Regions from separate parts of the Sphingobacterium sp. G1-14 genome, predicted to be linked through region 1. Evidence: riboswitches for the same ligand, from Rfam matches in the RefSeq annotation. Region 1 holds a riboswitch; each other region holds the start of a gene.
The links. A riboswitch is a leader RNA that binds a small molecule or an ion and turns the genes downstream of it on or off. The one in region 1 is predicted to bind S-adenosylmethionine.

Region 2: linked by a shared signal. The riboswitch ahead of metF (methylenetetrahydrofolate reductase [NAD(P)H]) and the one ahead of CBM24_RS16825 (O-acetylhomoserine aminocarboxypropyltransferase/cysteine synthase family protein) in region 1 are both predicted to bind S-adenosylmethionine.
Region 3: linked by a shared signal. The riboswitch ahead of metE (5-methyltetrahydropteroyltriglutamate--homocysteine S-methyltransferase) and the one ahead of CBM24_RS16825 (O-acetylhomoserine aminocarboxypropyltransferase/cysteine synthase family protein) in region 1 are both predicted to bind S-adenosylmethionine.

Annotation. Positions count from the first base shown of each region.
Region 1 covers NZ_CP021381.1:3,892,441-3,903,470, reverse strand. The annotation lists gene CBM24_RS16840 (GH92 family glycosyl hydrolase) at 1-346, shown strand, start outside; gene CBM24_RS16835 (homoserine dehydrogenase) at 412-1,593, opposite strand; gene metX (homoserine O-acetyltransferase family protein) at 1,631-2,674, opposite strand; gene CBM24_RS16825 (O-acetylhomoserine aminocarboxypropyltransferase/cysteine synthase family protein) at 2,707-4,017, opposite strand; SAM riboswitch class I at 4,273-4,385, opposite strand; gene CBM24_RS16820 (FUSC family protein) at 4,567-6,594, opposite strand; gene CBM24_RS16815 (TonB-dependent receptor) at 6,938-9,388, shown strand; gene CBM24_RS16810 (glutamine synthetase III) at 9,495-11,030, opposite strand, start outside.
Region 2 covers NZ_CP021381.1:5,900,210-5,911,239, reverse strand. The annotation lists gene CBM24_RS25360 (PD-(D/E)XK nuclease family protein) at 1-711, opposite strand, end outside; gene CBM24_RS25355 (UvrD-helicase domain-containing protein) at 719-4,069, opposite strand; gene CBM24_RS25350 (30S ribosomal protein S16) at 4,430-4,951, shown strand; gene rimM (ribosome maturation factor RimM) at 5,071-5,595, shown strand; gene CBM24_RS25340 (hypothetical protein) at 5,699-6,550, shown strand; SAM riboswitch class I at 6,768-6,870, shown strand; gene metF (methylenetetrahydrofolate reductase [NAD(P)H]) at 6,941-7,897, shown strand; gene CBM24_RS25330 (DUF2723 domain-containing protein) at 8,164-11,030, shown strand, end outside.
Region 3 covers NZ_CP021381.1:490,321-501,350, forward strand. The annotation lists gene CBM24_RS02120 (hypothetical protein) at 169-534, shown strand; gene CBM24_RS02125 (helix-turn-helix domain-containing protein) at 566-1,156, opposite strand; gene CBM24_RS02130 (hypothetical protein) at 1,579-2,109, shown strand; gene metE (5-methyltetrahydropteroyltriglutamate--homocysteine S-methyltransferase) at 2,210-4,522, opposite strand; SAM riboswitch class I at 4,601-4,704, opposite strand; gene CBM24_RS02140 (response regulator transcription factor) at 4,891-5,580, opposite strand; gene CBM24_RS02145 (sensor histidine kinase) at 5,683-7,515, opposite strand; gene CBM24_RS02150 (hypothetical protein) at 7,894-8,223, shown strand; gene pyk (pyruvate kinase) at 8,271-9,698, opposite strand; gene CBM24_RS02160 (IPExxxVDY family protein) at 9,833-10,327, opposite strand; gene CBM24_RS02165 (acyl carrier protein) at 10,615-10,851, shown strand; gene fabF (beta-ketoacyl-ACP synthase II) at 10,879-11,030, shown strand, end outside.

The sequences.
Region 1 (11,030 bases):
TTATGGTAATGATGCAATACATGGCTATGGCTACGGACAAGACGAAGACCAAGGACAGCTTGGAGCATGGTATGTCTTGTCGAGTATCGGTCTATTCGATGTGCGAAGTCTCACCACCGAGAAGCCCGCGCTTCAGATTGGCTCGCCACTTTTCGATCGGGTAACGATACAATTACCGGAGAAATTAAGAAAAAATAAATTTATCATTCAGGTGAAGAAGGAGCAACCCAATAGTTATATTGTTGATCAGGTTCGGTTGAATAACCGCCTGTGGAAAGGTTGGCAGCTTCCTTTTGAACGCCTGGTAGAAGGTGGGATTTTAGATGTCAAGTTGAAAGGCAACTAAATTTAAGCAATAAAAAAATAGCCCCATTCGGGGCTATTTTCAAGGTAGGTTGGTTTGTTGATTGCCTACGCGATTTCAGCAATAAAATTGCCCTCTTGATCCAAATCGGCTTTGTGAGCTGCGATTTGTTGAAGATTAATATGTCCTATGACATATTTGAAATCTGGTGCGTAATATCGTTCTGTGATTTCACTGAAATTTAACTTTTCAATCAGCGTATCATCGGTGTATCTCAAATAAACCTTAATTAAATAATCTTGGCTATAATTTAATGTGCTGGATTCTAAATGTTTTTTATATTCATAACGGTATCCATAGCGCAGGGCAGCGATATCCGATAGTACAGCAGAACCCGTAGGGTGGCCACCGGCTCCTTTACCATAGAAAAATTGTTCGTCTGCAAAGGCCGCTTTTACCAATACACCATTGTTCTCATTTTCTACATTATAGAGCATGCTGTCTTTGCCTACTAGGCGTGGTAATACATAAAGTACAACTTTGTTGCCGTCGATTTCTTTTGCTGTTGGTATCAATTTGATCTTGAGGTTCTTTTCTTTAGCAAAACGAATATCTTGCTGTCCCAATTTGTCAATACCAATATTAAAGACATCGTCTGGTTTGACATAGATCCCGTACGCATGGGAAGCAACAATACATACTTTAAATTTTGGGTCAAATCCACCTACATCAAGGGTAGGATCTGTCTCTGCAAAACCAAGTTCTTGCGCTTTCTTTAAAGCATCTGTATATTGCTGGTTTTCATTGAAAACTTTAGATAAAATATAGTTGGAAGATCCATTAAAAATACCGCTGACAGAATGAAGTAATTCATTGTCATAGTACTCTTCTAAATTCCGTATAATGGGAATACTTCCGCAAACGGCACCTTCGTACAATAAACTGGTGCCGTATTCATGTTGAATATCAACCAGCTCTTCCAAATGGCTGGCAATCATTTTTTTATTGGCAGATACCACATTTTTTCCCGATTTCAAGGCACGAACAGTTAGTTGATAGGCTGCTTCGGCATCATCTATTAGTTCGACAACAGTATTAATTTCTGGGTCACCTAAAATTGTTTCGGCATCGGTAGAAAATAGATCTGCTGGTAGCGAGCGCTTTTTATCTCCGTTTTTAATGACAAATTTTTTGATTTCCAGATTAAGATTTTTGGTTTTGATGATATCGTAAAGACCTTGGCCTACTACACCAAACCCAAACATCCCTATTGTTAATTTATTACTCATATCTCTTCTTAAATTCTCTTATATATTATTTATTCTCTTATACTAATTCGTTGATGTATTCTTTTTGTTTCCGCAGAAAGCTGCTGATGATTTTCGTGAGTTTTTTTGTTTCGATCAAAAACCCATCGTGGCCATAAGTAGATTCGATCTCCTGATAGTGGGCATTCGGAATATGTTGAGCGATGAATTGTTGCTCTTGTGGAGGAAACAACAAATCTGTATTGACGCTCAGCACTAAAGTTGGACAGTCGATGCTCGCTAAAGCGGATTCGATAGATCGTCTCCCACGACCTAAATTATGGCTGTCCATTGCTTTGGTTAGGAAGTAATAGCTGTACGCATTATAGCGTTTTACCAATTTTTCACCCTGATAGTTTTGATAGGAGGATGCTTTATAATGATCGAGTTTTTCGTTATCATCCTCCTTTTGTGTGTTGGCATACGTTGTATAGTTGCGGTAAGACAACAGTGCCATAGCGCGTGCAACTTTTAAACCCTTAGCTCCGCCATCGGGATGATTCGCATAAAAGGTTCGATCAGTAGTAATGGCAAGACGTTGACTTTCATTGAATGCAATACCCCATGGTGAATGGACGGCATTTGTTCCAACGACGATTAGATGGTTGATGGCTATACTGCGTGATACGGCCCATTCCAATGCTTGTTGACCGCCCAATGAGCCCCCAATAAGGAGCTCTATTTGTTTGATATCCAGGTGGTCTGCAAGAAATTGATGTGCTTTGATCAAATCTCTTACTGTAAATTCAGGAAAAGATAGGTAGTAAGGCTGTCCAGTAGCTGGGTTTACAGATAGCGGATTACTGCTATTATATGCTGATCCTATGACATTGGCGCAGATAATATAATAATCGTTTGAATCAAATAATTCACCTGTTCCAAAAAGACCTGACCACCAATCCAGTACATCTGCATTGGCCGTTAGTGCATGGCAAACCCAGATCACATTACTGCGATCAGCGTTGGGTTTGCCAAATGTTTCATAACTGATTTGTAAATCAGTAAGCTCTCTTCCATTTTCAAATACAAAAGGCTCCGGGTGCAGATAAATATGCTTACTCATTTTACGTTTAAGTTTAAGCCGAAAAAATCTGATTATTTAATTTTATCAAAAGCTTGTTGTAAATCAGCTTTGATGTCATCAATATGTTCTATTCCTACAGAAAGACGTAATAAACCTTTGAATACTCCAGCATTGGCTTGATCTTCATCACTCAATTGTTGGTGAGTAGTCGCTGCTGGATGGATAATCAATGACTTCGTATCGCCAACATTGGCCAGGTGACTGATCAATTCTAAGCTGTCGATAAAGCTATTGGCCTTTTGTGCTGCGTCACCTTTGAGTTGGAAAGAAAGCACTGCACCATAGCCATTTTTAAGGTATTTTTGTGCGTTAGCGAAGCTCGGAGAGCTTTTTAAGCCCGGATAGTTTACTTTTTCTACCTGTGGATGCGCCTCAAGCCATTTAGCTATCTCTAAAGTGTTGTCTACATGGCGTTGCACCCGCAAAGACAGGGTTTCAAGTCCTTGTAGTAATAAGAATGAATTGAAAGGGGAGAGTGCTGGTCCGAAATCCCGAAGCCCTTCCACACGTGCCCGAATGGCAAATTGAATATTTCCAAACGGTCCGCCTTCACCGAAAACTTCGGAAAAAACTAAGCCATGATAGCCTTCAGATGGTTCGGAAAATTGAGGGTATTTTCCATTGCCCCAATTGTAGTTTCCGCCGTCGACGATGACACCACCTATGCTTGTACCATGTCCACCGATCCATTTAGTAGCCGATTCAACCACCACATTCGCACCATACTCCAAAGGTTTAAATAAATATCCCCCAGCTCCAAAAGTATTATCGACGATTAACGGTAAGTCATATTTTTTTGCTACTGCAGCAATTTTCTCAAAGTCTGGAATATTGAAACTTGGGTTTCCAATTGTTTCAACATAGATGGCCTTTGTTTTATCATCAATGAGGGCTTCAATTTTATCTGCCTCGGCGTCCGTTGCAAATCGAGCTTCGATGCCCAGACGTTTAAAAGAAACTTTAAACTGGTTGAATGTACCGCCGTATAAGTTGGATCCGGCAACAAAATTGTCACCACTTTCCAAGATATTATTTAATGCAATAAACTGTGCCGCCTGGCCAGATGCGACAGCAACAGCCGCGACTCCACCTTCCAGTGCCGCAATACGTTGTTCGAAAACATCCGTGGTAGGATTCATAATCCGTGTATAAATATTGCCGAACTGCTTTAATGCAAATAAGTTTGCGCCGTGTTCGGCATTTTCAAATACAAAAGATGTTGTTTGATATATAGGAACTGCTCTAGATCCCGTAGTAGGGTCAGCGACTTGGCCAGCGTGAACCTGAAGAGTTTCGAATTTTAAATTTTTGTTTGAAGACATAATATATCAGATTTTAAGGGTTCAAAAAGAAATTGCTAAGTAAAAAGAGAAGCATACACACCTCCTTGAAGGGTCTGTTAAATCTTTATCCAAGAAAAAGGAAATGATTCTTAACAAGCGTGGAAGTGCATATGCATACGCATTCGCATCAATACAGTTGTATGATGGCTTACACTTTCGCTTATCGTGCGGCTCACTTGTGTTGAACCTGAATTTTTAATGGACTTCAGTAGTTTAATAATCATTGTCTTATGTTATTTATATGCTCCAAAACGATATTGTTTTGGACAGGAATTGGCACCTTTTCAAACAAATTGAAGGTTGCCAGTGGGTCATTGAGCCAGTCTCTCGCCACTTCTTTATAAATCAAGACCTACTGATTAAGGGAGGTGTTGATTAGAAATCTTCTTTCGAAGACGATACAAATATAAACTCTTTTTTTATTAAAGCAAAAGAAAAGCTGTTTTTTAGTTAAAGGAATTTTGAATAACATACGGATCGGATCGCATATTGTTCGATGAAACTTGATAAGTAACTGCCAATCGGGTATTATGATTTCTTTAAGTTGATCCGTTCTGCAATTTGATTTAAATCTGTTAAAAGAGGTTTAAGTGCATCAATTCTACTATGGATATCATACGTCAGGTGGCGATTCGTCTTTTTGCTTAACGATAGCGAAAGACCCACCAAATGGGAGTTGACCTGATAAGAGAGTGCCTGAAAATGGTGTATATGTGACCAATCCATCCATTTGTGTTCGGGTTCTTTTTTCATTTGATTGATAGCGTCTGAAAACAGGGCCATGGCAGTCTGCGCTTTTTTGCGAGCCAGCCGTATATCAAACGAACTTTGTCTCTCGTCCGACAGACGGTTATTGATGATCTGGAAATAATGTTCGTTGTAAAGAGATACCTCTTTTGCCAGCTGAACCATGCCTGTGCTCTGGCGTACAGGGATCAAGAAATAACCTGCTATAGCCAAGAATGCTCCAATAAGTGTAAAAAGCATTCGGCTGCCTAAAATGAGATTGATATTGCCTTCAAACAAATTGAGTGCAATCACAATTCCCAAGGTAATAAAGATGACACTGACCATATAATTAGATCGATTGAATAAAAAGAATCCGAAAAGACCTAATGCAGCTATGGTAAGAAGAGCCGGGAGAAAATGAATAGCAATTAAGCAGAATATGCCAACGATTATACCCGAGAATGTGCCTACAATACGCTCTATATTACGCTTTTTTGTCATTGAAAATGCTGGTCTGGCAACAATAGCGATCGTCAGTAAGATCCAATAGGTATATTTAAAATCTAAAAATAAAATACCGATCAATGCGCCTGTTCCAAAAAGAAGAGCCATCCGAACGGCAAATCGAAAAAGCGGGTTATTCAGATGGAGTTTACTTTTTAGATCAGCAAGATTGCGCAAAGGTCGATTGATAAATTGTTGGTACTCACTGCTGTCAATCTTATCCTGGATTTCCTGATTTTGATAAAAAGCCACCTGAATTCGGTTGAGCACTTCAATAATTGCTTCGATGTTGCTTATGATCGAATATAATATACTTTTTGCTTGACCGGCCTGCTCTTCTTGAATTTCTTTTAAATCCTGTAAGAGGGCATTAATTTTAAAGTTATTGTGATATAATTGATGTGCATACCGAAACCTCTTGTTAGGTTGTGAAAAGCTATCAATTTCTAAAGCTAATAATTTGATTGTTTGACGGATTAAAGGGAGGCTGCCCGTGTCTGCAAGGTTTTTGCGAATCGCATCATAGTCGTGATCAAGTGCAATAATTAACTCATGGAGGTCAATTAACCCATAAACTTGACTGAGCCAATAATTGCTTTTATGCCACTGTTGGCTTATGATTTTTTTTTCTCGAAAAAGAAGGGACCTGATTTGTTCCTGCTGTTCGCTGATCTGGCCATGAATTTTGCCTACGCGACTGTACGTTATATTCAAAGGAATATCGGGATCGTAAGACTGGGATCGTATCAATAGAAATTGGGATAATCCATGAAAACCATTGGCCATCGCATGTTTTAGCGAGCGATAAGGTTGTATATAGGCCTGTAAAAGGCTAAAAAAGTAATATATAATGGATCCTGTTGTAATCTGTAAACTAACTGCAAGGGGGTGTTGCGGGGCCATTCCGATCACAAAACTCATGAGAATCAATGTCATGTTTCCAATTGCAGCATAACGAGCTCCAAAAATACCGTATAACGTACATATAAAACCGGCCGCCGCTAGCAATATAACCAAGGGCCAATGATACGGAAATACAATCGCTGTAAACAATGATGCAACGAAAAAGGTGGGAATACATACGAGAGCAGAAGAAAGTTTATCCTTTCTGTTTCCAGGAGGATCTGTGAGTGTTGTTAATAACGATCCGACACCGATTCCAATTGCCGTGCTCGCTTGCGCTCCCAATAAGTAGATCGCTAAACTTGGCAAGATGCTGATGGAAACATTACGTAATGCGTCTCCAGAATGCTCGCCATGCATAAATCGTATCATAAGGATATAAATACGGTAGAATCTTTTCTTCAATGATACAGTGCTCATTAATCAGTTTACTAATTTTCTGTGTAAAAATACAAATATTATGCTTAATATTTTTTGTATACAATTTATTTGTTTTGATTTTTGTTTATTTTTTGAATTTTTATTTTGATTCGATGTGCTTTTCTTGCGCTGTGCTTTTTGGAGATTCAAGATTAGCTGGGATGATTGTATCGGCTTTAGCATCGATCAGTGAGGGATATGGTTTACCGATGTTATTTGGTTGTCTACCGAGTGAATCGGACGATCTATCTATTTCTACTAGTCAACGTGTAATGAATACACGAGGTTTGTTGTCATTATTATGAAGTTGACTATCTAATCGATAGCCTAAAGAAATTACATTATGAAACCACAAAAAATTAAATTGCTCTTATTTTCTCTTATTTTATTCCTGTTTTCTATTGCCGGACCCGTTTCAGCACAGTCTGACGGCGGAAGATTACGTACAGTCGTTGTTGGACAAGACAACCAGCCTATTGTGGCTGCAAATATTTCACTATTTCGGAAGCCCAATGATATCTTGTTAAAAGGAACTTTATCCAACGAAAATGGAGAAATTGTGTTATCTGCGATTCCCGAGGGCAAGTATAGCCTACAGGTGTCCACGGTAGGGTATGCTATTTATCGTTCTGCTGAAATGGTTGTAAGTACGGGAGATCTCAAGGTGCTGGATACGATTCGTTTACAAATGGAAAGTAAAGTGTTGAGTGAGGCACAGGTGATCGGTAAGAAGCCATTGATTGAAAGTCATCTCGATAAAGTTGTCCTCAATGTCGAAAACAGTATTTTGGCAACAGGGAATAACGCATTGGAGCTCCTGCAAAAGGTTCCAGGAGTAACTTTAGACAACAAAAAGATCAATCTACGTGGAAAAAGTAATGTGATTATCATGATTGATGGTAAGCCTACTTATCTTTCTGCTGATGAAATATCGCGATTATTGGAAAATACGGCTTCCAATGCAATAGCGTCGATCGAAGTACTGACCAATCCACCCGCAAAATATGATGCCGCAGGGAATGCAGGAATCATTAATATTAAGACAAAGAAGAATACGCAATTTGGAAGTAATGTTAGTTTAAACCTCAATTTAGGGCAAGGTAAATATACAAAGGCGGATGGTGGCTTTCTAATAAACCATCGTAACAATTGGGTAAACTTATTTTCTTCTTATAACTACGCAAATGCCTTAGGATTTAATGATTTAGATATCGATAGGGCTGTAGATACCAAAACCGGGACGACTTTTTTTAATTCGGATTCTTATTCGAAATTCCGTTATCGAGGCCATAATTTCAAATTTGCGGCAGATTTTAACCTGGGGAAAGAGGAGGTTATTGGATTTGTGGTTAACGGTAACGTAAGTAATGGCCATTCAACACGCGAGGGAAGCAATCTGATCGCCTCTCAAAAAGGAAAGCTTGATTCGATTGTATTAGGAAGCAATTTGTCAGATTTTAAATACCATTACCTCACTTATAATCTTAACTATAAAAAGACATTTGATACCTTAGGGACTGAATTGACCATTAATGGGGATTATTCATATTCGAAAAATAATGACAATAGCACTGTTGGAAACCGTTTTTTGGACGCAAATTGGGCGGAATTTAAATCACCGAATATTTTCCGGAATGATATGCTTTCTAAGACAAAAATATTAGTTTTTAAAACCGATTTTGCGCATCCTTTTAATAAAACGACGAAACTTGAGGCGGGCCTAAAATATAGCCGCGTAAAAACAGATAATAATTTGTTGTATGAAGATCAGGATCAGCAAGGCGAGTTTGTGCCAAATAATGGTCAAAGTAATCAGTTTTTGTATAATGAAAATATAGCTGCAGCTTATTTCAGCCTAAATAAATCGTTCGGAAAGTTTTCGGTACAAACTGGACTGCGTGTTGAAAATACGAGCTCCCTGGGAAATTCAGTTACGCTAGGGCAACAAACAAAACGGACCTATACCGATTTTTTCCCATCAATATTTGTACAGCAACAGATTAATGATAATCACAAGCTTGGTGCGAGTTATAGCAGGCGTATTGACCGCCCTGATTATGGGTCATTGAATCCCTTTGTGTATTATTTGGATCAATACACGTATCAGTATGGCAACCCTTATTTAAATCCACAATATACTAATTCGTATGAAGTAAATTATACTTTTAAAGATCGCTATTTATTGAGTTTGGGCTACAAGAGGACCAACGATGCCATCACCCAGGTCATAGAAAGCAATTCGGAGACCAAAGCTATTGCACAGACAGACCGAAACCTGGCTTATTTTGATTATTACAACATGAATGTCAATATACCAGTTAAGCTTTTTAAATGGTGGAGTATTTCTAACAATGCCAGCGCTTTTTATAATAAGTTTAGTTTTGATGAGCACTCCGGAGCGCAACGCCAATTGGAAAAGTTATCTTTCCAGGTAAGTTCCAATCATGATATTCGAATTGGGGAAACAACAAATCTGGAGCTGACAGCCAATTATTTTTCGCCAGCAGTTTATGGGGTATTTAGTTTTCAGTCTTACTATGGTATCGATCTAGGGGCTGGAAAAACATTTCTCGACAAAAAATTGAATGTGAAGTTGGCTGTAAATGATGTGTTGAATACAAGAGGTCAGCGCAGATTGTCGAGTTATCAGGAAAATGGATACTATCGTATACGAAATGGATATGATAGTCGGGTTATCCGATTGTCAGTTTCTTATCGTTTTGGTAATATGAATATTAAGTCAGTCAATAAGAAGGCTGGTAATAATGATGAAGATAATCGATTAAAAAAATAGGAGCTACTGTTGTATGGGGAGAGAAGGAGCGAGAGATAGCGAAGGTTTCCCTAAAACAAAAAGAGCCTGCGATATCGCAGGCTCTTTTTGTTTTAGGGAAGTTATCTTAACTTAAAAATAAGATCTCTCTCAATTTTGGAAGAGGCCATTTTTTGTCATCAACAATTTTCTCCAATTTGTTGACATGATAACGGATCACATCGAAATATGGTTTAACCGATTCATCGTAAGCGATTGATCTTTCACGTACGTCATCAATTTGGTTTGCTTTTTTACGTTCCTGACGCATTGCTTCAGCTTGCTCCAGAATGGTATTTACGTGTGTTGAAATACGTTCTACAAAGTTCAATTGAGAGCTGAACGCCGCCTGCGCTAGACCAAGGTCTTTCAATCCTTTGACATTTTCAATCAATTCGTTTTGATAAATGAAACATGCAGGAGCAATTTGGTTGTTAACCATCTCTTCGATGACACGCGCCTCAATTTGTAATTTTTTATAGAAGTTTTCAAGCAAGATTTCGTGGCGAGCTTCTGATTCACGTTTAGTATAAATACCTAGTGATTCAAACAGGGCTAAAGATTCTTCTTTTACATAAACATCTAATGCTTTAGGCGTAGATTTGATGTTAGAAAGACCACGTGCCTCAGCTTCTTTTTCCCACTCTTCGCTATATCCATTGCCTTCGAAACGGATTGCTTTTGAATCTTTGATGTATTTGCGGACAACATTTAAGATCGCAAGATCCTTTTTAATGCCTTTTTTGATTTGTTTATCTACTTCCGTTTTGAACTCGATCAATTGTGCTGCAACGATTGCATTCAACACAGTCATCGGTAAAGCAGAGTTTGCAGAAGAACCAACAGCACGGAATTCAAACTTGTTACCAGTAAAAGCAAATGGTGAGGTACGGTTCCGGTCTGTATTGTCCAATTTTAACTCAGGAACTTTAGGGATACCATGCCATAAGTTTGCCTCTGCTTTTACTTTTTTAGCAACACGAGCAGATTCAACTTCTTCCAAAAGCTCATCCAATTGAGAGCCTAAGAAAATTGAAATAATTGCTGGTGGAGCCTCATTTGCACCTAGGCGGTGATCGTTGCTTGCACTAGCGATAGAAGCGCGCATCAAATCAGCATATTCATAAACAGCTTTAATGGTGTTGACAAAGAAAGTCAAGAACATCAAATTGTTTTTAGGCGTTTTTCCAGGAGATAATAAATTTACACCGGTATTTGTGATTAAAGACCAGTTGTTGTGTTTACCAGATCCGTTGACACCGGAGTATGGTTTTTCATGCAACAATACTTTGAAGTTGTGTCTTAAAGCAACTTGTTCCATGACATTCATCAACAATTGGTTGTGATCGATAGCCAAGTTGATTTCTTCGTACATTGGAGCACATTCAAATTGAGAAGGTGCAACTTCGTTGTGACGAGTCTTTAAAGGAATACCTAATTTTAAAGCTTCATTTTCCAAATCCACCATGTAAGCTAATACACGCTCTGGAATCGCACCAAAATAGTGGTCTTCCAATTGTTGGCCTTTTGCCGACATATGGCCAAATAACGTACGGCCAGTTAACTGAAGATCTGGGCGAGCATTATATAAGGAAAGGTCAACCAAGAAATACTCTTGTTCGAT
Region 2 (11,030 bases), 2.0 Mb from region 1:
CCATTGTCTAAATAATTTTGCCTCGGCTTTATTTAAAGCATTGAAACCGACAAAAAGGATATGCTGAAAGGAAGATGCAAACTGCTGATGTGTAGCCTTGCCTTCAACCAGATCACGGTAGATTGTTGGATAGTTGGTTTGGCCTTCTGTTTTAAGCTTTTCTTTAAATCGATTATATAATACCGGTAGTCTTTTCCAAAGTTGAAGAAAGCGCTCTTGTACTCCACTATGCCCCGCAATAGAAAAGGACTGCCAAAATTGACGGATAAACCCTTGCTGTTCTTGCGTGAGATGTTGAAAAGCAATGTCGATTTTGGTATTGTCATAAAGTTCTAGATAGATCTGCTCGATGGGAACGAGATCATAATCCAGTTGACCGAAGTCACTCAATATAATTTCGGCAATTGGATAGAACTCTTCCAGCGTTTCTGGTTGCCTGCCCTCAGCTACCAATAACTCATTATGAATATTAAACAGATGAAAAAATTGGGTTAAAGGACTGGCTTCGGTATCATCCGTCGAAAGTCTGAAAAATTCCTGAATCGTAAAAAACTGCGGCGACCAGATCGCCTGACCATACACTTCAGCAAGATGTTTTTTGAGGTAGGTAATCGGCCGTTTATTATTAAACACGATGGCAATTTCACTCAGATCGTTTCCAAAACGTTTTTGAATGTCTGCTGCTACTAATTTTAGAAAGGCTGTCTGCATCGTGCTATTATTTTACTTCAGTTAATTGATTTGATTTCGCATAATAGAGATAGGCTTTAACGTTGTTATAGCCAAGGTTCTCCAAATTCTTTTTATAGTTGTCGACTTGGTACTTGTGCCCAATATAGTCTGTCTGTGTGAATTTAAAATCCAGAACGATTGTTTCTTCCGCGGAGGTGAAGACTTTATCGGGACGAATGGTCTCACCCTTGGCGGTAATAATGCTTGCTTCATTCCAGATTTTATAGTTTCCGGTGAGCCATTTATTGATTAAGGGGTGCTTCCAGATCTGATTGATCTCCTGCATGAGAAAAGGTTCTTCCTCTTTGGAAAGGATTCCTTCCTGGATCAGTTGGCGTACCAGTTTATGGATGTCTTCTTCCTTTGAAATTTGAGCCATAATATCGTGGGCCAATATACCGTACTGCGCGGCTTTTTCCAGCATCATAATATCATTGATGTTACGCGTACTCGATTTTTCTAAGGCCATTTCCAATTCTTTGGAAATGGGGTAATGGCGAAGGGAAATAATATTGTCGTTCTGAGCCTGATGTTTTTTTTGTTCGATCGTTTGATCGATGTGTACACCTTTTTCTTCCAGTGCAAACGGAGCTATGGGGCTATCCAAGACTTGATAGAGCACATCGCTGATATATTCGTCTTTAATATCATATCCTGTAATTTCACCCGTTTTTTTGTCAACAGATTCTTTAAAGGAAGGAGCCGTAATATAGAGGTGTTCAACAGCACGTGTTGTTGCTACATAGAATGTGTTGAGGGCGTCCATGTAGTTGAACAGCATCTCTTCAAAATATTGCTTGAAAAATACAGATTTGCCGACTGTGGATGTATATTTTATTGGAATTTTTCCCAATTGGGCAAAAGGAGTATCCGAGGTCTCTATCCAAAAATCGCCATTGATCATGCCGTCGAGATCCCAGGAACAGAATGGAATCATCACAACGTCATAGGCTAGACCTTTTGATTTGTGGATTGTTGTTACCTCGATCGCATTAATTTCTCCGTTGGAAGGGAGCACCGCCCGGTTGCCATCTTCTTCCCAAAACTCCAGGAACTGTATAATGCCACGTTCGCCATTGGTGGAGAAAGCTGAGATCATATCTTTGAACGCCAGGAGGTAAGGGAGGTGGATATTGTCCGTGGTTGTGAAGCCGTAGATTTCAATGAGTTTTTCAATTAAATGGACTAAAGGCTGTTTCTGCGCCATTTCCCAGGAGTCAATCAGCGCCTCAGGGAGATAATCTTTAAGTGCGCGGATGTCGTTGCCGGCAAATTTTAACCATGCATTCTGATCGATTGTCTTATTTTGAATATGCTGGTATAGATAGACCATCTTTGCTTTATGGATGGTATGTTTATCCGAATTGTAGACTAAAGCCTTTAACGTTTCGATCAATAATAGTACAGCATCATTGCTCGCTAAGGATAATGCATCACCGGATATCACTTCAAATGTAAGTTGCTGCTCTTTTTTGAAGTCCATGAGCTTTTGGATAACCAATTTAGCCTGCACATTACTCCGTACCAGGATACCGATCTGCTGCGCCTGATATCGTCCACTACCGAGCCAGTCGCCTATTTTCTGACATAGTTGGAGTAGCGATTCTTCAATAACCTGATTTCTTCTGTAGCGTCCATCAGAGACAGGAATGTAAGAGATTTCGATAGATCCTAATTGCTCAAGTTTCCCTTTTTTATGTTCAGGTATTTCCTGTTGGCTGTTTTCATAAGCTTTGACCAGCATCGTGTCATTGCCAGTAGAAATCCACCACTGTTTACCTTCTTCATCAAGGCTTTCGAATACTTTTTCATTCAGTACCTGTTGCAGATGCTGGGGAATACTGCTAAAGAGGTAATTGTTTAAATGGATGATATTTGGAAGACTTCTAAAATTGGTGTCAAGGCTTCCGTTTTCGATAAAGGTGGTTCTGCTATCCTCGTCTAAGTGAAAAGTATGACCAACCTGTTGTTCTACCTGTTGCAGGAGTATACGCCAATCCCCATTTCGCCAGCGATAAATACTCTGTTTGACGTCCCCAACGATCAGGTGTTCGCTGATTGTGCCTTTGGCATCTGCCAATGCATTGATCAGTAGTGGACTATAATTTTTCCACTGAATACGCGAGGTATCCTGAAATTCGTCAAACAAAAAGTAGTTAAAACGATTGCCGATCTTCTCCCAGATAAATGTTGGATCGCTATTTTCATCAAGTCCGAGTTTGTTTAATAAAATCTGCGAGTCGGAAATTAATTGAGCACCATTATCCCGCCGCCATTGCGTCAGTAAGTCGCTCATTTCCTTGAGCAGGCGTAGGTAATAGAGATTACTTTGTACCGCTTGATAAGCAATGTAAGCCGATAGATTATCGTGTAGCTTTTGGAACGATGCCAGAATGGGGCTGAGTGCGGCGATAAGATCATGCCGTATATTTTTGTCACTATCTGTAAAAGCATCTTCATTGTCGATCAACTGGAGATACTTTTCCAGTACCTTGGCAATTTCGGAAGCGCTCAGCTTTTCCGTTTTTTTATTGGTTTTGCTAGCGGAGATTATTTTATTGCGCGATTTACCTTTAAGGTCACTTTCGGAGATATTAAAATTCCTGAATGTTTCACTAAAGGCTTCAATTGTCATGGAGAGCGCTTCCGTGAAGGAGTTTATCTTCTGTTCAACTTCCTGATTGAGGAGATTAAAAACCTCCTTTGGATTGGCAGAATTGATGTAGCCATCAAATTCCTGAAAATTTTCAGAGAAAATAAGACTTGCCAAACCCATTAGTTGTTGGCGGTAGTTCCAATTTTCATTTTTTGCTATTTTCTTTTCCGCATAAGCGATAATCCAATCCAGTAGGTCGGGTCGTTCATCCAGCAATTGATTAAGCATGACTGTCAGGTCATTTTTCACTTTATTGACATTCATTTCAATCTTATAAGCAGCATCAAGATTGAGTTCATACGTAAATGCGCGAATAACTTTTTGGGAAAATCCATCAATTGTACTTATGGTAAAATGACTGTAGTCATGTAGGATACGTCGATACACCCGAAAAGCTTTCTCTTGTACCAGATGCGGATTCCAGTCTGGCTGCTGCTGGAGTAAAAGCTTTCTGAAATCTTCAATTTTAGGGTTAGGATCGCCTGTTGCCAAGCCATGGAGTACCGAGAGGATACGTTCTTTCATCTCGGCGGTTGCCTTATTGGTGAATGTCACCGCCAAAATCTCCTTATAGCTATTCTCGTTGGAGAGTAGGAGTGTGAGATAGTGTAAAGTCAAGCTAAAGGTTTTTCCCGAACCGGCCGAAGCTTTTAGTATTTTTAATGGCGCAACAGATTTCATAGAATGAAGGTAGAAAGTAAAAAGTGAATTGGCAAAAATGTCGATGACTATTTCGAAGGTACTGTACCCAAACGGTTCATCCTGCTTACCGATTTGGTAAAGATGTCCTTTTGAAGGAAGGAACTGTTTTTTGTCTTGATTTTTGAAAAGTTTGTTGTAGCTTCCGTATGGAAGCAAGAAAAGATGAAGGTCTAAGGGGCAGGTATTACGGTTGAAAGAGCTTGTTGAAAGAGCTAACCCTGTCGTTTTCAGTGAAGTTTTATTAAATTATAATGATGATTAGAAAAAAATAACTATCTTTGCATCCCCTCTAGTATGAAGCTCGGGGGATATGTTGAATACATAAAATAAAATTAAAAAATGGCAACTAAAATCAGATTGCAAAGACACGGTAAAAAAGGACGTCCTTTTTACCACGTAGTCGTAGCGGATTCTCGCGCTCCACGTGACGGTAAATTCATCGAACGTATTGGTTCTTACAACCCAAACACAAATCCAGCAACTATCGTTTTGGATTTTGAAAAAGCTTTGGATTGGATGAATAAAGGTGCTCAACCAACTGACACTGCTCGCGCTATCCTTTCTTACAAAGGTGTTCTTTACAAAAAACACTTGCAAGGTGGTGTGAAAAAAGGTGCTTTTGATGAAGCTGCTGCTGAAGCTAAATTTACAGCTTGGACTGAAGCTAATGATGCAAGAATCTCTGGTAAAAAAGATGGTTTAGCACAAACTAAAGCTGAAGCTAAAAAAGCTGCTTTAGTGGCTGAAGCTAAGAAAAAAGAAGAAAAAGCTGCTGCTGTAGCTGCTAAAAATGCTCCTGTAGCGGAAGAAACTGCTGCTGAAGAGACTGAAGCTCCTGCATCAGAAGAAACTGAAGGTTAATTCTTTCATAAAGTATTCGAGAAAGCCGACTCAATCTTGAGTCGGCTTTTTTTGAAACAGCCAATAGGCTAATGGTTTGCCAAATCATGTCTCACAGCTAATCGCTAAATACGAAATATATGACTATTGATCAAAGCTTTTACATCGGTTACATCAGTAAAACAAGAGGTCTTAAAGGAGAAGTACAACTATTTTTTGAATTCGAGGAATACGAGAGTTTGAATATCGATGTTGTCTTTGTGGAAGTGAACAAAAAACTTGTTCCTTATTTTGTTGATACCATTAAATTTCAAAAAAATAGTACAGCGTATGTGACATTTGAGGATGTGGATCATATCGATAAGGCTCAAGTACTTGTACGTAAAAAGCTATATCTTTCCAATGATAAGATGCCCGAGCGCGATCCAGATGATTTTAGATATACTGATTTAATCGGTTTTTTAGTGATTGATGAAAACCATGGTGAATTGGGGCAAATAACAGATGTTCAGGAATTTCCACAACAATTTGTCGCTTCGGTAAATATGGATGGCAAAGAACTGATGTTCCCATTGTCCGATGATTTGATCTTAGGAATCGATGGCGAAGAGGAGATCATTGAAGTTGAATTGCCAGAAGGCTTGGTGGATCTTTATAAAGAATAAGCATATCCCCAAGCTTATTCAAATAAATAGCGGTACACGAATTATTGCAGTAATTTCTTATCTTGGTCTGTATATTATTACTGGCCATAATTATTGATTTATTTTGAAACCGTTATTACTGCTGCTATTCCTATTCTCGTTGTCTTCTTGTGCTTTCTTTGGGAAGAAAAAGGACTTTCCTGAAGGCAATTACCAAATGATATTGGGCTATTCAAATGAGGAGTATCATAAAGTAAAAAGAGAATCACCCCAAAATGTGGAGGCAGATGTCTATGGTAATGACCCTACGATATACCGGTCCTTTCTCTCCCTCCATGATAAAGATAAGTTTGTCATGGCGATCGATGATATCCTACTCTTCGGTAAGTATAGATTCGACGGCGATCGATTAGAATTGACCGATGAGAAAAAGGGTAGTCTCGCTTTGGATATTGTTAAGGTAAAAAACGATTTTGTTCAGCTGAGAGGTGATTTTTCACAGTTTAGCTCAGCACGTGTGCCCACAAGTGAAAAACTTTATATCAACTTTGCGTTAGATAAAACCCCTATCCGGGAGACCCCGAGCAAATTTGATAGCCAAGTGAATCTATGGCGAAATGCCCCTGTAAAATCAGAAAGTGAAATGGAGATAAAAGCCAGGGCATTGAATTTTGTAGATTATTCTATCGCTTATTTCCAGCACATATCAAGTTCAGGCACACATCACGATTATCGAATGGATGGTGTTGAATCACCCATTATTTATGCTGAGAATGGCATTGTGCTCAAGGCATGGGCAGATGTTCCCGATTCTTGGAAAGAGTTATTTTACAACGAAAAAAATGCATTAATCGCCTACAAATATTTATTTGATGGTTTTAAATATGGATCGAAAGAGGAGTACCATGTTACGGGACTCTTACTGATTACATTTTATCTCAAAAATCTACGGAATTCCCTAGCAACGAATCTTTAGCCGATCCTGTTGTGACGTAGTCAGTCTCTTCGCTGTCGATGATCCGCGATCGTTAATTTTATCTTTTTTTAGAGTCTTTTATATTTGGTGGAGCCTAAATTCCTGTTGTTGCCTGGGAATAAACCTGAAGCCGTATTTATTGCAATCTTTTTGCCGCTATTTTTGCTTTTTCGAAAAAATATTTTTGTCTTTTGATTTTTTAAAACGATATTAGCAACGCTTATAGAGAAAGGCCGAGGGACTAGACCCGTTGAAGCCTTAGCAACCTGTATTGTTCAAGGTGCTAAATTCTACCCTACTCCATGTGGGAAAGATAAGTTACATGTAGATAAACGATTCCTCGACGTGTGCGTTTCGATGTAAGCCAACCAAACTAAAAACAGTTTTTTAATGAAGATTATCGATCATATCCAGAATGCCAAAGGAAAAACATTGTTTTCTTTTGAGCTATTGCCACCGGCGAAAGGGCAGGGCATCCAAAGTATTTTTAAAACCATGGATGAACTGATGGAGTTTAAACCTCCTTTTATCGACGTAACCTACCATCGGGAAGATTATATCTATAAAGAGCATGCGAGTGGATTACTGGAACGCGTTTCCTATCGTAAACGTCCTGGGACAGTGGCGATATGTGCTGCAATCATGAATAAATATAAAGTAGATGCGGTGCCCCATTTGATATGTGGTGGTTTTACAAAAGAGGAAACTGAAAATGCATTGATCGATTTGAACTTTCTGGGGATAGATAACGTCTTGGTATTGCGGGGCGATGCACGTAAGGGCGATGCCGATTTTATACCGACCGATGGTGGACATGCCTTTGCAACAGACCTACTGGAACAGGTAACTGATATGAATAAAGGAAAGTATCTGCATGAAGACATTATCACATCGGAAAAGACTGATTTTTGCATCGGTGTAGCGGGTTATCCCGAAAAGCATTTTGAATCGCCAAATTTCAATACTGATTTTAAATACCTGAAACAAAAAGTCGATATGGGAGCAGAGTTTATTGTGACTCAGATGTTCTTTAATGTTGAAAAATATAAGGAGTTTGTAACAAAATGTAGGGACAATGGAATCCATGTGCCTATTATTCCAGGATTGAAACCACTGACAACGAAAAAACAGTTGGTTACCCTACCAAGGATATTTCATTTAGATATTCCGGAGGAACTGAGCGATGCTGTTTCAGCATGTAAAACGAATGCCGACGTTAGACAAGTAGGTGAAGAGTGGTTGGTGCAACAATGTCAGGAGCTGATTAAATTTGGCGCTCCGGTATTACATTTCTATACGATGAGTAATCCTGGTCCAACAAAGAAGATTGTTGAAAAACTAGCCTAACTCATAAAAATAATACGAAAAGGGAGCGCATAAGCTCTCTTTTTTTTGGGGTAGTATTCGTTGTGAAAGCTTATAATAAGTTCAGAATTTCGATCGTGTGGTTTTAGGTCGATCTCTATATTCAGGGTTTAATAGCCTGTTTGGTTTAATAGCCTGTTTATAGTCAGGTACTTGTGTTAAATAGTGTTAATTAACTTATTGGAGTCAGGATAACTTTTTAACTTAAAGTGCTAAAAAGGATTTTAACAATAGACCAAATTGACCTTATGACGTACACTAGATTAAATTCTCTACTCGGCTTTGCTTGCGGACTAATTGCTACATGTGTATATATCGCCACCGTTGAAAAGACGGTAAGCTGGTGGGATTGTGGTGAATTTATTGCCTGTGCCTACAAGCTGGAAGTGGCACACCAACCGGGAGCACCATTATTTCTTCTTATTCAGAATATATTTTCCAACCTGGCTTTGGGTAATGCAGGTAAAATCGCCTATTGGATGAATATTGGATCCGCAATCTGCAGTGGGCTTACTGTTACATTTTTATTCTGGACAATAACAGCAATTGCCAAAAAGATACTCAACAGGCAAGAGAAAGTTCAATTATCGAATTATTTCCAAATTTTTGCTGCGGGTTTAGTTGGTGCAATGGCTTTCTGCTTCAGTGATTCATTCTGGTATTCGGCTGTTGAATCCGAGGTATATGCGATGTCTTCATTGTGTACTGCGATTGTTTTTTGGGCAATTTTAAAGTGGGAAGTCCGTGCAGATGAGGAAGGTAGCGATCGTTGGCTGGTGTTTATTGCTTTTGTTATGGGCCTTTCGATCGGAGTGCACCTATTAAATCTGTTGGCAATTCCGGCTATAGCGATGGTTGTCTATTTCAGAAGAGCAGGACAGGTTAGTGTGAAAGGTACAATAAAAGCTTTCTTGGTAGGAGTGCTGATCTTGGGGGCTGTTTTGTGGGGAATTATTCAATGGTTGGTCGGTCTCGCAGCTAAGGTAGACCTCTTATTTGTAAACTCGCTAGGTTTGGGCTTTGGCTCAGGCATCTTCTTCTTTTGTCTGCTGTTGGGGTGCTTCCTCGTTTATGGGCTATATTATTCTTATAAAAAGCGGCAATACACACTGCACACCGGGCTGCTGGTCTTTTGTTTTATTCTATTTGGTTATAGCTCCTATACCATGGTTTTAATCCGTGGAAAAGCCAATCCGTCGTTAAACAATAATGCGCCGGACAATGTGTTTTCTTTTTTGGGTTATCTGAGCCGGGAGCAATATATCCGGGAACCTTTACTCAAAGGACCCAATTATGATTCACAAGTCGTTGGTGTCGAGAGTAAAACCGGTTATCGCAAAGATGAATCAGGGTATATTCCTTTTAGTCAGGTCGATAAGTATACGTTTGATAAGGAAACTTTCTTTCCCCGCATATATAGTCAAGATGGAGCCCATCAGGCTTATTATAGGAGTTACCTCAATTTGAAGGAGGGGCAGCAGCCACAGTTCTCGGATAATTTTAAGTTCTTTTTTAATTTTCAACTGGGTGATATGTATACCCGATATTTCTTGTGGAATTTTGTCGGTAGGCAGAATGACAGGCAAGGGTATGGGACCTATAGTGACGGCAACTGGTTGTCGGGGATTAAACCATTGGATAATTGGCGTTTGGGAGGGCAAGATAAAATATCCCAATCACAGGAGCATGACCCGAGCCGGAATACCTATTTTTTCCTTCCATTGCTACTGGGAATAGCCGGAGCGATCTGGTTGTATCGAAACAATAAACCTTATACCTTGGTCTTGACCTTACTTTTTGTGTTTACGGGAATAGCGATCGTTGTTTATCTCAACCAAACTCCTATGCAACCTCGGGAACGAGATTATGCTTACGTAGGATCTTTTTATGCGTTTGCGATCTGGATCGGACTGGGAGCAATAGCATTTGTTCGGTTTCTCAATCGTTTTGTACAAACACGGTATGCATTAGCGACAGGTATTTCTTTCGCTTTATTGGGCGGTCCCATTATTTTGGCCCATCAAAATTGGGATGATCATAATCGTTCTGAAAAATCGCTGGCAAGGGATATGGCACGTAATTATTTAGAATCCTGCGCTCCAAATGCTATTCTATTTACCTATGGAGATCATGATACATTTCCTGTATGGTATTTGCAAGAAGTGGAAGGAGTACGTCCGGATGTTCGGGTTGTGGTATTAAGTTATCTGACTGGCGATTGGTATATGCAGCAGGCGAAGCAACCGACGTATCAAGCGGCAGGTCTTCCCGTGACGATCCCAGCTGAAAAGACAAAAAAAGGCGTTCGTGATTATATCCCTTTTGTGGATAGACAGCTTGATAATGCGGTGGATATACAGCAATTATTTCAGTTTGTCACATCGGATGATCCGGAGTATAAAGTTCAGCTGAATTCAGGTGATATGGAAAACTATTTCCCTTCCAAGAAAGTCCAATTGCGCGTTGATAAAGAGGAGGTGGTTAAGAAAAATGCGGTTCCGGCTTATTTTCAGAGTGCTATTGTTTCTGCAATGGAATGGGAAATTCCGAATGATCATCTGACCAGGGCGGATTTAACCCTGTTATCGGTGCTTGAAAATAACCATTGGGACAGACCGATATATTTTTCGAACATGTTGCCAAGTGACATTAAATTGGGCTTGGATAAATACCTGGTCAATGAGGGCTTTACTTCCCGATTGATGCCTGTCGCTGCTACAGATCAGTCGACAGGAAAACGAAATGAGCAGGCCGGGCTAGTTAACATGGAAGCATTATATAACAATATTATGCATACATATCAGTGGGGCAATGTTAAAAATGCACAGTATTTAGATACCGATTCGTTTCGCTTTACAAGTATGTACGCTCGTGATATATTTGGAAAAGCCGCCCGGATGCTCTTGGCCAATGGTCAGGTCAAACAAGCTGGGGAAGTAGCGAAAAAAGCATACGATCAATTACCCGATCGCGTATATGCGATGTCGGATGCCATCAATTATGCCGATATTATCGACAGTCTATATCGTTCGGGACAACCTCAGCTAGCCAACAGGATGATGGACCGAAACCTTGATTATGTTGCTGAAAATATGGAGTATCTACATCAGTTGGT
Region 3 (11,030 bases), 2.9 Mb from region 1:
AATTTTTAAATGTTTTTAATAATTCTTATTTTAGTTGACGGTCATTGGCTATTGATGCCAGATGATCTTAAGCAAAGGTGGGGCGGAGAAAAGACTATAGTCGTCTATTTACCATTTGTATTCGACTATAGTCGATTGTAACCGTTTGTTGTCGTTTAATCTTCCGTTATGAGTTCTGTCGAGAAAGTTTGCCTTGAATGTGGCAAGGATATATATGGCCGTTCTGACAAGCGATTTTGTGATGATGCTTGCCGGAACGCCTATAACAATAAATTAAATAGCGACCAGACCAATATGGTGCGCAATGTGAATAATATCCTACGAAAAAACCGTCGTATTTTATTGGAAGCGTTGAGTGGGGAGGGTATGATCAAGATACAACGGGAAAAGTTAAAGCGATTGGGATTTGATTTTAAGTTCCATACACATACTTTTTCCAATAACAAGGGACAGACCTATAACTTTATTTATGAAACAGGCTATCTGTTGCTGGAGAATGATTGGGTATTGATCGTTCAAAAGAAACCGCTATGATTTTGAACGCAACAAATTCATTTGTATTGGTTTAGTTTGCAGCACTGAGCTTGGCCTTCCTTATTGTGATATAATTAAAAATAGTGAAGGTTAGAATCAATATGTAGTAGCATACTGGGATGAGTAAAAAATAGGCGCTATTGAATATATCGCTTAAAAAAGACGGTAGTGAAATCTTAAAAAAATCTGCAATAATAATATAGCCTATGAAACTTCCGAGAAAAAATAGTCCAACAGCATGTATTACAATTATTTTTTTTAGGTGCTTACTGTAAAAGGCGTCTTTATTTTGCTTCGTATAGCCCATAATCGCTGGGACCAATAATCCTAATAATGGATTGACCAGAAAGGTGAGCGATGCTAAATATAGCGCTTTAATACTTCCTGTTTGATTGTTGTCGATACTGATTTGATTTACATTTGGCATAATGAGTTGTTCTAAAGGTATTTCTAAGATTTGACTGATCTGTTTGAGACTAAATCCACTGATTTCTTCAGTGCCTTTTTCGATGCGTTGCACTGTTCTTAGCGATACACCCGCCTGATCGGCGAGTTCCTGCTGCGTTAGTCCCTTACGTTTTCTTGATAGTTTGATTAATTGATTAGCTGATTGACTTTCCATAGTCCAAAGATGGGGAAATAGTCATTGAATTTCAGCAAAATTGATGCGACAATAATATGCCAATATCGTGCTGTGAGATATAACAGATTAATAATCAAAAGTTTTTGGGAATGTGGTAAATATTTTGAATCTTTGCAATTTAACAGAGTAATTAATAAAAACGGAAGAATATGTTTGCAATATTAGAAAATCCCGCTTCGTCCACAGAGAAGATTCTCGGGAATATTCTTCGGAATACGGCCCTTTCCTAATCTTCTTTTTTAATACGTTAAGTAACCTACGTTGATATTGGCTAAAAATTGGCTCTCTAAATGGTGGCCCACTGTTCCAATATGCTTAGCTTATTATAGAGTTTTAGAAATCCAGTTACTTTCAAGATGATTGTGAAAGCTGGATATGAATGTTATGTTTTAGAAAATTTTATGAATTCAGTAAATAAATATGTCCTTCAGGCACTGGATAACTATCCAATGTATTTGGAGGAGACCATGGAATCCTTATCCTATGCGCTGTCTTATGATGAGTCCAATACAATGGCGCTGTGTTTGATGGGAAGAGTTCATGCCGAACAGCTATTGGACTATGAGCAGGCAAAAAGGTATTTCCAGGAAGCTTTGGTGCATAATGTGCAGGCACTGGAGGTATATCCTTATTTCATTCAGACACTGATTGATATGGGGGAGTATGAAGCTGCAAAAAAGACGATTAAATTTGCTTTGACACTTCCGGCGATGCCCTTGACAGGGATATGGATCAAGAAAGCACTTTTATTTGAAAAATTGAGAAAATACAAAAAGGCATTGAAGGCGTTAAAAATGGCACAACTTGAGAATGTTGATCTTGATTTTTCGTCAAGCCTGAAGTCGATTGAAGATCGGATTAAGGGGAAACAGGAAATTAAGAACGGGAAAGAAAAGGAAAACAAGAAAGAAAGGAAGAACACTCGAAAATAGTCTCACATTATCCGAATGACGGTTTTTGTTTTGAACCAAGGTCCAATAAAGAAGCCCTAGATGAAATTTCATCTAGGGCTTTATCAATATAGTTTAAGAATTATTCTGCTCTTAAGATTTTCGCAGCCTCAACCATCGACTCTAAAGCCGCTTTGGTTTCTGGCCAAGCACGAGTTTTCAAACCACAGTCAGGGTTAACCCAAAGTTGTTCTGCTGGAACTACTGCTTTTGCTTTACGCAATAGATCTACCATCTCATCTTTGCTTGGAACACGTGGTGAGTGAATGTCATAAACACCTGGACCAATATCGTTTGGATATTTGAAATCACCAGCGAAAGCATTCAACAATTTCATTTGAGAACGTGAAGTCTCAATTGTGATGACGTCAGCATCCATTGCAGCGATATCTTCGATTACATTATTGAACTCAGAGTAACACATGTGTGTGTGAATCTGTGTATCGTCTTCTACATTTGATGAAGAAACACGGAAAGCACGTACTGCCCAGTTCAGGTAATCTTTTTGATCAGCTTTACGTAGCGGTAATCCTTCACGGATTGCTGGTTCATCGATTTGTATGATTTTGATACCTGCTTTTTCCAACGCTTGTACTTCGTCTAAGATCGCCAATGCAATTTGGTAAGTCGTTGTTGAACGCGGTTGGTCATTACGTACGAAAGACCATTGTAAGATGGTAACCGGACCAGTCAACATACCTTTAACCGGACGGTTAGTCAATGATTGAGCGTATGAAGACCAACGGACAGTCATATCTTCAGGACGGTATACATCACCATAGATAATAGGAGGTTTTACACAACGTGAACCGTAAGATTGTACCCAGCCGTTTTGTGTGAAAGCGTAACCAGCCAATTGTTCACCGAAGTATTCAACCATGTCGTTACGTTCGAATTCGCCGTGTACTAATACGTCGATATCCAATTGCTCTTGAAGACGGATTGTGTTTTCAGTTTCTTCTGCGATTGCTTTATCGTACTCTGCCTGCGTGATAGCACCTTTTTTCAGGTCTGCTCTCCATTTACGAACATCTTTCGTTTGTGGGAATGAACCAATAGTTGTGGTAGGGAATGCCGGCAAGTTGAACTTCGCTTGTTGCGCTGCTTTACGGTCAGCAAATGCTGAAGTACGTTTCGCATCGTCATCAGTGATATTGCTTGTACGTGTTTTAACCTCTGGTTTGTGGATCAGTGGAGAAGTACGACGGCTTTCAGCTGCAGCTTTGTTCGCTTCGAAGCGTTTTGCTGTTTCAGTATCAACTTCACCTTCTGCTAATACGGCCAAGTCTTTTACCTCAGCTAATTTTTGTTTAGCGAAAGCTAACCAGTTTTTTACTTCAGCTGGTAGCGATTGCTCATTGTGTTCATTGTCTAAGTCAAAAGGAACGTGCAACAATGATGAAGAAGGAGCTACCCATACACGGTCTTTTCCTAATGCATCAACAGCTTGTTTGATTTTAACCAATGATTTTTCGTAATCATTTTTCCAGATGTTACGGCCTTCAACAATACCCAAAGATAATGTTAATGAAGCAGGAACTTTAGCTAGTACCGTATCCAACTGGTTTTCACCGCGTACCAAATCCAAATGTAAAGCATGGATAGGTAGGTTAACTGCGATATCTTCGTTGTCTTTTAAAGCTTCGAAGTAAGTCGTCGCGATTAATTTGATGTTTTTGGCAGCAGCAGCCAATTTCTCAAACGTAGGTTGGTATAATGCTTTTACTTTTGCATCTAAATCCAATGCCAAGAAAGGCTCGTCGATCTGAACATATTGTGCTCCAGCTTCTGCCAATTTAGACAAGATTTGCTCATATACAGGAATTAATTTGTCTAATAGGTCGATACGGTCGAAACCAGCTTCTTTTTCTTTACCGATCAAAAGGTAAGTGATTGGGCCTAATAAAACAGGTTTTGTCTCAATACCCAATGATTTTGCCTCGTTGTATTCATTTAAGAATTTCTCAGAAGTCAATTTAAACTCTTGATCTTTTGTGAATTCAGGAACCATATAGTGGTAGTTGGTATCCAACCACTTGGTCATCTCCATTGCAGTCACATCGATTCCTTCTTGTTGGAATCCGCGCGCCATGGCAAAATATAAGTCTAAGCTGTAGTTGTTGTCTACTTTATTCAACAAAGAATGGTAACGAGCAGGAATTGCACCAACAGTAAGGGTTAAATCCAATACTTGATCGTAAAAAGAGAAATCATTGGAAGGGATCAAATCTATTCCAGCATCTTTTTGTGTTTTCCAATTGCCTTCACGAATTTTTTTTGCTGTGTCCAATAATTCCTCAACAGAAGATTTTTTAGCCCAATAGGCCTCATTGGCTTTTTTCAATTCGCGGAACGCGCCCACACGAGGGTAACCTAAATTGTTAGTCAATAACATAATGAATGTTTTTAATATTTCTTTTTCAACTATATTTCTTGCTAGAGAGAGAAGGACACACTAGAATTTGGTGACTTCGGCTTATCATTCCCATATCAAGTAGGGTAGAATTTAGCACCTTGTCAAGGGACAGGTTGCTAAGGCTTCATCGGGTCTATTCCCTCTGCCTTTCTCTATAAGCGACGCTAAGTTAGAACATTTCTTTTTGAAATGCAAATTTTTTATAAAAGTGCGTCAATTTTTTATATTCTACTATGGATAAAATTGTTTTGTTCTTTTCTTTTCATCCATGATTTAGTGTATGCCATGTTTCAATACGCCGTGTAGCATAAAAAATGGGGAATGACTGTTTCTCATTCCCCATTCTTTTAGCTCACCAAAAGTTTGTAACCTTTTCCGTGCACATTGACAATTTCAACTTTACTATCTTCTTTTAGATATTTACGAAGTTTACTGAGAAATACATCCATACTTCTACCTGTAAAGTAGTTGTCATCATGCCATATTTTTAATAAAGCTTCTTCCCGGGTCAGCACATCATTTTTCTTTAAACAAAGCAAGCGTAGTAGTTCCGCTTCTTTGGTGGATAGTTTTTGCATCTGTCCTTTGTAAGAAATTTGCTGACTTGTATAATCAAAGAAATAATCACCAATTTCAAATTTATCAGCAACCACTTCCTCTTCTTTGTCTCGAACACTGCGTTTCAGCAAAGCATTGATGCGGAGCAATAATTCCTCCACTCGAAAAGGCTTTGTAATATAATCATCTCCCCCTAATTCAAAGGCTTCGGTTTTATCTTCCATCATCCCCTTTGCTGTGGCAAAGATAATAGGAACAGTATTGTTTGTTTTTCTGATTTCACGTCCAACTGTAAATCCGTCCTTTTTTGGCATCATGACATCGAAAATACAGAGGTCGTAGTTATTTTTTTTGAATTGAGAAATCGCTTCATCTCCATCTGTGCATAATGTGACGTCAAATTTTCCCTTTAATTCGAGATAGTCTTTTAAAAGATCCCCCAAATTAGGATCATCTTCTGCTAATAATATCTTTTGCATAATGATTATATTAATTTTCACCAATGTCCCTTGATGCTGATAAATCAGCTTTCCTCAACCTTTGAAATTTTTTAAAGAGGAAATATACAAAAAAGGAACGTTTTATTTTTTAATAGGCAAAATTACTTCAAAGGTCGTGCCCTTATCTTTTTCACTTTTAACTGTAATTTTTCCGTTCAGCCTTCTCAGGATGTCCTGTACATAACTTAAGCCAAGACCAAATCCTTTGACATTATGAACATTTCCAGTTGGAATACGGTAGAACTGGTCGAAAATCTTTTGCAGGTGATCCCGACTCATCCCAATACCGTTGTCGGCAATGGTGATAACAATGGTATCACCAACATTTTTTGAATTGATGTTGACATGTAAATCTCCTTTGCTGTACTTGATGGCATTATCCAATAAATTGTAAAATACATTCGAAAAATGTAACTCATCACCGACGACAATATCCTTGGTCGCTGCGAGATCTATACTGAATTTCCCACCAATATTCTGCATGCGTAGCTGCATGCTGTCCGTTACTGCAGAAACAAGATCATTGATGCTTACTTCTACCTGGTCGAGTTTTAGCGTTTCTTTTTCTAGTCTTGCCAAATCGAGCACACGTTCAATATGATTTCCGAGTCTAACATTTTCGTCGTAGATGATATTAGCCAATTTTTGAACGCGCTTATGGTCGGCATTGATGTCTGGATCTTTAAGTGACTCGCTGGCAATCATAATTGTTGCAACAGGTGTTTTAAACTCATGCGTCATGTTGTTGATGAAATCTGTTTTCATTTCCGAAACTTTCTTTTGTCTGAAGATGATAATCAGTGTATAAGCAAAACAACCCACCAACAAGAAAAGTAGTGCCAGCATAGGTAGTAACAGATAGCCCATATTATCTGCGATTATCGCCTTTTTATTGGGGAAATAGATTGTTAATTTCCCTGGCGCAGCACCGATATCACCTTTAAAAAGTGCGGTCGAGTATTTTGTTGTATTTGTCGGGTTATTTAGAGCGGCTTCGTTTAAAATATTATTTAGTAATATATTGTTTGTACTCCATATTTCAATATTAAAAGGAGCTTTAATATCGCGTTGAGCCAACTCATCTTTGATAAGTTCTTGGACGATGATAACATTCAACCGATCCTTTAACGGACGCTTTGCTAGCTCCATTCCAATAGCAACATCTTCGATGTAATCTGCCTTTTTACCACCGAGCATAGCAACGGAGTCGTAAACGTTGAAACCGGACCAAGAATTCTTTCTGTTTAGCACATCGAGCCTTTTTTCCAAATCAGAGATGGTTTTTGCAAGTTTTGCATTCTCTCTTGGTGGTAAGGTGGCTACTCTGAATTTTGTCTGTTGATTGACCAATGGGTCCATTAGGGGGATAACAAACCGTGTGCTATCGTCTTTTCCACTAATCTGATCATCTACCTTCGATGCATTTAACATGATAAAAGCTTGCACCAGATTATCGTCGGTAAGCTCATTTGAAACAGAAAATTTGATAAATTTCTGGTACTCCGGTCTTTTGATGTATGTTTCGTAAAAGGAATTTTTGATTTCAATTACATTTGGATACAAAGCACGTAATTGGTCTTCTTGCTCTTTGAAGTTTGAGAAAACAACATGTTGTTTGTTTTTTAATTCTTCAATTCTATATTGGATTTCAAGTTGCTCGGCCAACAGACGTTGTTTGGCCTGTTCCTGCTTGGATTTTTCAATGTTACGTTCCTGTTGAACTTTAGCAAAGTCGACCACCTCCCGTCGTTCAAGTTTTCCGGCAACAGCTGTAATCGCAGCATTGACGGACTCATCAAATAATTGGGATTTTTGACGATATGAATCTCTCAGAAAATAGAATTGCATCGCCAATACCCCAATTAGAGCTAGAGACATCAGTCCAATGATTAATACAATGCTATTTTTCTTCATTAGGGTTGGGTGTTAAATAAATGTATTTTGAATATATCACAAAGTTTATAGCACTCAGTTTATTTACCTTTTGCGTACCCATCCCTTATACCATGTGAGTGGCCATTTAAGGTCCGGTAGCTCATATTTTCTTAAATTGTTACAAATATAAAGATGCTAATGTGTTTTGACGCTGTTTTAACAATGTTTAACAGCAATCTGTTTAAATATAGGTGCTGTTGTTTGTAAATTAGTGAATAGAAATAAATTATATGCTGAATTGGCTATTGATAAATTAAATCTACACGGTTGAGTCTGCTGCTGTAGAAGTGAATAAGCCGAGTATAACGTGTTCATTGGTGAAAATGAGTGCAGATACTCTTTAACAACTATATAAAAATGAAAAGTTATGTATTATTATTGGTATTATCTTCCATAGGGACCATTGTTTTGGGGCAGGTGAAGGTAAAGCCGCAGATTCCTTTGATGGAAGAAAAGGAAGCAAAGATGCCCGTCCTAAAATTGGATTCTTCAGATGAAAAGTATCATATGCCCATTAAGAAGCCAAATCGTGTGGACGGTCTAGCTCCGATGCCAGGAACGGAAAAAATGCCCAAAGGTGATGAGAAAGAAAACAATCTCCCGTTTAGGCGCTTGAATGATTCGCTAAAGGTGAAGGACTTTAAATTAAAAATCGACTCCTTGTATCCAAACAAGCAAAAAAAATAGCGTTCTATCTAGAACGCTATTTTTTTTGCTTTAATCCTTATTGTCCATTATAGCTGGGAAACACGGATTGTATTTGTTTTGCCTTTTTCGATTAACGGTGTTGAAGCTGTATTGATAATGATAGATCCAGGTTTAACGTAGTTATTTTTTATAATAAATTTGTTAACATCATGGATAGATCCATCCGTGCTTTCGAACTTGTCGTAGATAAATGTTTTTACTCCCCAAAGTAGGCTGAGTTGTTTCAGCAATTTTTGTGTTCCTGTGAAAACTAAGATATCTACATTTGGTCTATAACTTGTAATTTCAAACGCTGTTGCACCAGATGATGTCAATACCGCAATTGCAGATGCATTTGTTTTTTGAGCAAGGTAAACCGAAGAAGCGCAAATCGCATCCGGAATAAGTGTTCCGTCGTGGATTTCACTAACTTTCTCATTATAATAAGGATAAGAAGTTTGTTCCACGTGGATAATGATTTTGCTCATTGTTTCGATAACGATTTCAGGGAATTCACCGACTGAAGTCTCGCCACTTAACATCACAGCATCCGCTCCATCCAATACGGAGTTGGCTACGTCATTTACTTCAGCACGTGTAGGACGTGGTGTAGTGATCATACTTTCCAACATCTGTGTCGCAATGATCACTGGTTTTGAAAGATCTCTACATTTCTGTACGATGATCTTTTGAAGTCCTGGTACCTCTTCCATTGGAAGCTCAACACCCAAATCTCCACGAGCAACCATAACAGCATCTGTAGCTTCGATAATTGCATCAATATTTTCAATCGCTTCTGGTTTTTCAACTTTTGCGATTACACGTGCATGGCTTCCTTTTGCTTCAATGATTTTTTTACATTGAAAAATATCTTCTGCCGAACGGACGAAAGACATAGCGATCCAGTCTGCACCATGATCCAAGGCAAAATTCAAGTTGTCTAAATCTTCTTCGGTCAACGAAGGGATCGATACTTTGGTGTTTGGTAAGTTAACGCCTTTACGTGAAGTAAGGACACCTCCGTGTACAACTTCACAGGTAACAGTGTCTTTATGATTGGTCTCTAAAACACGAAGTTGAAGTTTTCCGTCATCAAGTAAAATGATTTCGTTGGCTTCAACATCGTTTGGAAAGTTTTCGTATGTAATGTAGATTCTGTTTTCGTCTCCGATAAGTTCGTGTGTTGTGATTTCAACTTTTGAACCATTCACGAGAACAGCGCCACCTTCTTTCATTTTTCCGATCCTAATTTTTGGACCTTGTAAATCGGCTAAGATGGCAACATTGAATCCTGTTTCATTATTTATTGCATTTATAGTTTCGATTACCTTAAGGTGATCTTCCTGGCTGCCATGAGAGAAATTCAACCGGCACACATCAACCCCTTTGGCAATCATGTTGGTCAAAACTTGTTTGTCTGCCGAGGCAGGGCCTAATGTTGCGACAATTTTAGTCCTTTTTTGAACTTTTTCCATCTGTTATTTTGTATTTTAAATGTTCTTCATTAATCACAACAAATAGCTCACTATATTGTTGTGTTTTGTCAAAACTAAATCGAATTAATTTAGATCTAAACTGGGGTGTATTTGCTACACTAACCTACAGTTTGCTAAAATATGAGATTTTCTTTAGATTTCAATATTTTTGGCGATATTTCTTTTGCAATGACGACTTCGGGTAATTTGCTGATCCTTTTGATAATATGTTCCACGTCATCCTCACAGATGTAGTTTTTGATAATGATAAAAAAATCAAAGTGGGGGTTTTCGGGAATTAAATAAGTTCCTTCGATGCTCTTATTGTTGATAAGAAAATATTCCGTATCAGCATCGGGGATAAGGTAATGAAAAGCAGTGAAGTGGTAGCTTATTTTTTTCTTTGTGTCAAAGATAATATGATATTCAAGTTCTTCTTCGGGTTTGTTTTTTTGTCGACCATCATGGTCGTATTTACTTTCTTTTCCTCTGGAAAAATTCAGATTAGTCTCCTTGTTGATAAAATGGCAGAGTCGGTAATCTTTCAGAGAACAGGTAATGGCGAGTAGGGTAAAATCCAACTCTTCGTCCATATCCATATCTAATCTTGCTACTAACTTATTGACCACTTTAATGCTTAAATATATGCTCCTCTGCTAACGAAGGTACTAATAAATTTAAGGTTGGAATATACTTTTTGTGTAAAATTTGAGTTAATTAGCTGAGCGTTTGGAATACAAAATATTTTTTGTTATACTTGAACTAAGTTAATATAGAGTGGGTTAGCTAGTATAAGACGCGAATAAGTTCGGTCGCCTAACGTGGTGACTTTCATCTAAATATCAATTTAGGTTTGAATTTTGATGAAATTTATTTTTCTTTGCACAGATTTATTAAACAATTAAACTATAAAATCATGTCAGATATCGCTTCAAGAGTAAAAGCAATTATCGTTGAAAAATTAGGTGTTGACGAAAACGAAGTAACACCAGAAGCTTCATTCACTAATGATTTAGGTGCTGATTCACTTGACACTGTTGAGTTGATCATGGAGTTTGAAAAAGAATTCAACGTTGCTATTCCTGATGATCAAGCAGAGACTATTGGTACTGTTGGTCAAGCAATCGCTTATTTAGAAAAAAACGTTAACTAACTAATTTAATTAGGCTAATCGTAATAAATGGAGCTTAAAAGAGTAGTAGTAACAGGATTAGGCGCCCTTACACCAATTGGAAATACCGTCTCAGCTTACTGGGAGGCGTTAATAAATGGTGTAAGCGGAGCTGCTCCTATTACGCATTTTGATGCGTCAAAATTCAAGACTCAGTTTGC